Psychroserpens ponticola: one gene and its partner. The main gene of each other region encodes a partner of the protein of the gene in region 2 in a complex. Links are inferred from orthologs where the notes say so. Each region holds a gene or a part of one and is shown on either strand. Other genes may lie near its edges.

What was found.
Region 1: the proteins of MUN68_RS05450 (region 2) and uvrB are in contact, whole or in part, in a crystal structure (PDB 7EGT), measured with the Thermus thermophilus proteins. The link is inferred for Psychroserpens ponticola from one-to-one orthologs. Residues at the interface, in WP_096412145.1 of Thermus thermophilus: His654, Arg656, Phe657, Gln666, Asp668, Glu669, Lys680, Arg681, Leu682, Ser683, Lys685, Tyr686, Ala687; in WP_096411307.1 of Thermus thermophilus: Glu23, Leu25, Arg26, Asp27, Gly28, Glu29, Arg30, Phe31, Arg55, Glu326, Asp327, Phe328, Glu379, Ser382, Gln383, His398, Gly400, Arg401.

What each region holds. Positions count from the first base shown.
Region 1 is NZ_CP116221.1:986,726-989,686, forward strand. The notes cover bases 54-2,961. They hold uvrB (excinuclease ABC subunit UvrB), read right to left. Parts: upstream 2,557-2,961; coding sequence 550-2,556; downstream 54-549. Other genes in these bases: MUN68_RS04400 (TerB family tellurite resistance protein), read left to right, coding at 54-114; MUN68_RS04405 (SRPBCC family protein), read right to left, coding at 115-549; MUN68_RS04415 (T9SS type B sorting domain-containing protein), read right to left, coding at 2,592-2,961. Also shown: more of MUN68_RS04400, read left to right, coding at 1-53. UniProt on the Escherichia coli protein: The UvrABC repair system catalyzes the recognition and processing of DNA lesions. A damage recognition complex composed of 2 UvrA and 2 UvrB subunits scans DNA for abnormalities.
Region 2 is NZ_CP116221.1:1,227,815-1,230,864, reverse strand. What follows is about bases 17-3,013. They hold MUN68_RS05450 (ATP-dependent helicase), read right to left. Parts: upstream 2,676-3,013; coding sequence 357-2,675; downstream 17-356. Other genes in these bases: MUN68_RS05445 (amidohydrolase), read left to right, coding at 2,813-3,013; MUN68_RS05455 (glycogen-binding domain-containing protein), read left to right, coding at 17-356. In the rest of the region: more of MUN68_RS05455, read left to right, coding at 1-16; more of MUN68_RS05445, read left to right, coding at 3,014-3,050. UniProt on the Escherichia coli protein: A helicase with DNA-dependent ATPase activity. Unwinds DNA duplexes with 3'-5' polarity. Translocates on single-stranded DNA with 3'-5' polarity. Initiates unwinding more efficiently from a nicked substrate than double-stranded DNA.

The sequences.
Region 1 (2,961 bases), 240 kb from region 2 along the record:
ATGGGTTTGAGTCATGAATCTATAAATAGAGTTCTTGATTTAATGGATAGTTTTCCAAATAAAATTGTTCCACCAGATTTCTTAATTGATATTTTTAAAGTACAGTATAATTAATTATTGTTTGAAATAATTCATTAAACTCGTCTTGATAAAATAATTCCAGCCAGCTATACAGCTTTCTCTTTTAAACTCAGGTATGTTGTCTGGAAAATCCTCAATAACTTTTGTTATTAAAGTCAATTGTGTGTGGTTGTCAACTTTAGACAATTCAAAAGTTACAAAGGAATCCCCTTGATAGCCATCATATTTCCAATTGAGAACAATTTTATGATATGGAATGACCTCAGTTATTTCCCAAAGATGAAGGAATATGCGATCTTCAGATGTTACTGAAAATCGAGTTTTAAATCCAACTGTTGGTTCAAATTCAGGAATGTTATCAAAAAACCATTGTCTCATTACATGAACATCTGTTAAAGCGTTCCACACACTTTTTATAGGTTGTTCATAATGTTGCGTTATTTGAATTATTGGTTCGCTAACTTTCATTTATGTCATATTTACTTTTTCTAATTTTTCCTGATAGCTTTTAATTTCATCACGAAGTTGAGCTGCTATAATAAAGTCTAATGCTTTAGCAGCTTGTTCCATAAGCTTACGTTTTTCACGAATTTTCTTTTCTAATTGATTTTTAGTCAAGTATTCACTTTCTGGTTCTGCTGCTTTCGCAGCTTCCAACTCATAACTATAAGTGCTAACCGAATTTTCAGTTAAAGCGTTGTCTAAACTCTTATTAAGCGCTCTTGGAGTTACATTATGTTTGGTGTTATAAGCAATTTGTTTTTCACGTCTATATTCAGTTTCATCAATCGTTTTTTGCATGCTTTTAGTAATTTTATCTGCATACATTATGGCTTTTCCATTAAGATGTCGTGCTGCTCTTCCAACGGTTTGAGTAAGAGATCGTGTAGATCTTAAAAACCCTTCTTTATCAGCATCAAGGATAGCAACTAAAGATACTTCTGGTAAATCTAAACCTTCACGAAGTAAATTAACACCAACTAATACATCAAATACACCTTTACGTAGATCTTGCATGATTTGAACACGTTCAAGGGTGTCGACATCACTGTGAATATATCGACAACGAATTTGAATGCGATCTAAATATTTTGTCAATTCTTCAGCCATACGTTTGGTTAACGTTGTGACTAAAGTCCGTTCATCTTTTTCTATACGTTGATGAATCTCTTCGATTAAATCATCGATCTGATTCAAACTTGGTCGCACTTCAATAATAGGATCTAAAAGTCCAGTAGGTCTAATGACTTGTTCTACATAGATTCCATCTGTTTTTTGTAATTCATAATCAGCAGGAGTGGCACTTACATAAATCACCTGATTTTGCAAGACTTCAAATTCTTCAAATTTTAATGGTCTATTATCCATAGCAGCTGGTAATCTAAAACCATATTCTACTAAATTTTCTTTACGACTTCGATCGCCACCATACATGGCATGAACTTGGGAAATGGTAACATGACTTTCATCAACAACCATTAAAAAATCATCTGGAAAATAATCCAATAAACAGAAAGGACGTGTTCCAGGTAATCGTCCATCTAAATATCTAGAATAATTTTCAATTCCAGAACAATAGCCTAATTCACGAATCATTTCTAAATCAAATTCGGTACGTTCTTTCAAACGTTTTGCTTCTAAATGTTTTCCAATGTCTTTGAAGTAATCGTATTGTTTTACTAGATCATCTTGAATGTCTCGAATTGCACCTTGGAGTACATCTGGTGAGGTTACAAACATGTTAGCAGGATAAATATTCAATCGGTCATAATGCTCGATAACTTCATTAGTTTGAATATTGAATTGTTCTATATCTTCGATTTCATCTCCAAAAAAATGAATGCGGAATGCATCATCTGCATAACTAGGAAATACATCAACTGTATCGCCTTTTATTCTGAAATTACCATGATTAAAATCGGCTTCAGTTCTTGAGTATAAACTTTGCACAAGTCGATGTAATAAATCGGTTCTAGAAATTTGTTGATCGATTTCTATTGAAATCACATTCTTTTGAAATTCAACAGGATTTCCAATACCATATAAACAAGATACAGAAGCCACAACAATCACATCACGTCGTCCTGACAATAGAGATGAAGTTGTACTCAAACGCATTTTCTCAATTTCTTCGTTTATTGACAAATCCTTTTCTATGTAAACTCCAGAAACTGGAATGTATGCTTCTGGTTGATAGTAGTCATAATACGACACAAAATACTCAACAGCATTTTCTGGAAAAAACTGTTTAAATTCTGAATACAATTGTGCAGCCAAAGTTTTATTGTGAGCTAAAACCAACGTAGGTTTTTGTACTTCTTGAATGACGTTTGCAACTGTAAACGTTTTTCCAGAACCAGTTACGCCAAGTAAAGTTTGGTATTTTTCGTTGGTGTTTATTCCATCAACTAATTGCTGAATGGCTTGAGGTTGATCACCTGTAGGTTTGAATTCGGATTGTACTTTAAAACGCATCTTACAAAGTTACATAAAACTTATGTGTAAAGGAACTACCGTTTTAAAGTGAAATGACCTTTTATTTGTTTACCAGTCCTTAAATTTATAATGTACCAATAATCATTAGTTCCTAGAGCTTTTCCGTTATAAGTACCATTCCAAGCTACAGCATTTCCTATGATATGTTTCAGAAGCTTACCATATCTGTCAAAAATATAGACATCTTTGATGATGTTATTTCGGTCGATAATTTTCCATGTATCTTTAAAACCATCTTCGTTTGGTGTTAAAAACTTCGGAATAAATAAATCTATTGTTATTTCAAAAAATATAGATTTTGTAATACATCCACCAATTTCTCTAACATATAAAATATAAGTGCCTTCAGGTAAATTTGAAAACACATTACTAGTTTGAAAGTCT
Region 2 (3,050 bases):
ACCGATTTATTGTAGATGGAATTTGGATGGAAGACCCTTCAAATCCTGATAAGGTTAGAAATGAATTTTATGAATTCAACTCTAGAATTAACGTTGGAAAATACGAAACATTTCTACTAAAAGGCTATCAAGATGCTAAAAGCGTTATCCTTTCAGGATCATTTAATGATTGGAATGAAAACAATCTAGAAATGACTAAGACTAAAAATGGATATTGGAAATACCGATTGCCTTTAGCTGCTGGCAAACATCATTATAAATTTATAATAGATGGAAATTGGATTCTTGATCCAGACAATTCTGTGAAAGAATATGATGGCGAAGGAAATGTCAATTCAGTTTGTATGATTAAGTAATTAACCTAATACATCTAATTTAGCAAAGCGAAGTAATAACTTCTTCACACCTCCAACTTCAAAATTTATTTCGGCTTTCACATCTGGTCCTTTACCTTCTATTTTTAAAACTTCCCCTTTTCCAAAACGTGCATGTTCTACAAAATTCCCAACTGCTAATTTATCATCAAATAAATTTGTATTATCATTAGTATTAGAAGATTTAGAAACTGGTTTCAGGTTTTTTGGTGCAACAAATTTTGCAGGTTTAGCTTCTTTTTTTCGTTTTATAGGTTTTTTAAACCGAATCTGACTAGGTTCAATATCTCCAAAAATATCAGCAGATAGCATCGGATTTTGTCGTGGCTCATTAATAGGTGTTAATACTTCTACAAATTGATCATCTATTTCTTCAATAAATCGACTAGGTTCTGCATCAATCAATTTTCCCCAACGATAACGAGATAATGTATACGTTAAATAAGCCTGTTTTTCAGCTCTAGTCAACGCGACATAGAACAAACGTCGCTCCTCCTCTAACTCACTTCTAGTATTCATACTCATGGCACTTGGAAACAAATCTTCTTCCATACCAACAATATACACATACGAAAACTCCAATCCTTTAGCCATGTGAATGGTCATTAAAGCAACATGATCGGGATTTCCTTTATCCGCATCTAAATCGGTAGCCAAAGCAACATCTTCTAAAAACTCTGCTAAAGAATCGCCTGCATCTGCAAGTTCAATTTGCCCTTCCACAAAATCTTTGATCGCATTTAATAATTCTTCAACATTGTCTAAACGCACTTGACCTTCTGGTGTTCCTTCTTTATTTACTTCTCTAATTAAGCCTGTAGATTTAGTAACATGTTCAGTTAACTCAAAAGCATTTGCTGTTTGATTCATAACCTGAAAACTATCAATAAGCGTTACAAAATCTTTGAGTTTGTTTTTTGTACCATTATTAATATTGATGTCTATTTTATCAATATTCTGTAGCACTTCAAAAATAGTCCTTCCGAAACCATTAGCAGCAACTACTAATCGATCTACAGTGGTTTGTCCTATACCACGAGCAGGATAATTAATCACACGCTTTAAAGCTTCTTCATCTGCTGGATTTAATATTAAACGTAGATAAGCTGTAACATCTTTAATCTCTTTTCTTTGATAAAATGAAAGTCCACCATAAATACGGTAAGGAACATCTCGCTTCCGAAGTGCATCTTCAATAGCACGAGATTGCGAATTCGTTCTATATAACACCGCAAAATCACTATTAGGCAATTGATGTTGCATTTTATTCTCAAAAATAGAACTCGCTACAAAACGACCTTCGTCTCCATCAGTCATTAAACGATTCACTTTTACTTTTTCACCTTCGGTGTTAGCTGTCCAAACAATTTTATCTAATTTCGTTTTATTGTGTTCTATAACAGAGTTTGCAGCACCTACAATATTTTTGGTTGAACGATAGTTTTGCTCAAGTCTATATACATTTACATCATCGTAATCCTTTTGAAAATTTAAAATATTATTAATGTTAGCGCCACGGAAGGCATAAATACTTTGTGCATCATCACCTACTACACATATATTTTGAAAACGATCAGACAAGGCTCTCACAATTAAATATTGCGAATGGTTTGTATCTTGATACTCATCTACTAAAATATATCTAAACTTATTCTGGTATTGTGCTAAAACATTTGGAAAACGCGTTAATAACTCGTTTGTTCTTAGCAGTAAATCATCAAAATCCATAGCTCCTGCTTTAAAACAGCGATCCACATAATTTTGATAGATTTCTCCCATTCGAGGTCGTCTTGCTGCAATATCTGCTTCCTTGAGTTCAGAATTCTTTAAATATGCCTTTACAGTAACAAGGTTGTTTTTATAAGAAGAAATCCTATTGTAAACCTGCTTGGTTTTATAAATATCTTTATCTAAGCCCATTTCTTTAATGATTGAGCCTAATAACTTTTGAGAATCTTGTGTATCGTAAATAGTAAAATTACTTGGAAATCCTAGATGATGACCTTCAAACCTCAAAATTTTAGCAAATACTGAGTGAAATGTTCCCATCCAAAGGTTTTTGGCTTCACCATCACCAACGATATCTGCAATTCTGCCTTTCATTTCTTTTGCAGCTTTATTGGTAAACGTTAAAGCCAGAATATTAAATGAATCTACTCCTTGACTCATTAAATACGCAATCCTATAAGTCAGTACTCGTGTTTTTCCAGAACCAGCTCCAGCGATTACAATCATAGGACCATCCTTTTGTATAGTTGGTGCTAATTGTGCTTCATTTAGCTGACTTAAATATTTTTCCAATACATTATCATTTTTAGAATGATAAAAATAACTATTTGCTTTAGGTTTTGTGTAGTGCTTTTATCAATAATTATAAACAATCATTGCAGCTGCTATTTTTTAATATATATTTAAGTTTTAAACAAAAAAGTATGACTATGAAAGTTCTATTACTATTTATTTTATTAGGAATTACGAGCACATTTGCCCAAAATGATTTAGAATCTCAATATATAGAAATCGAACCTAAGCTTATAGAATGGCGACGTGATTTTCATGAAAACCCAGAGTTATCAAATCAAGAGTTTAAAACAGCTGAAAAGATTGCAACACATCTTAGGTCTTTAGGATTAGAAGTTCAAACAGGTGTCGCAGTCACTGGAATTGTTGGTGTTT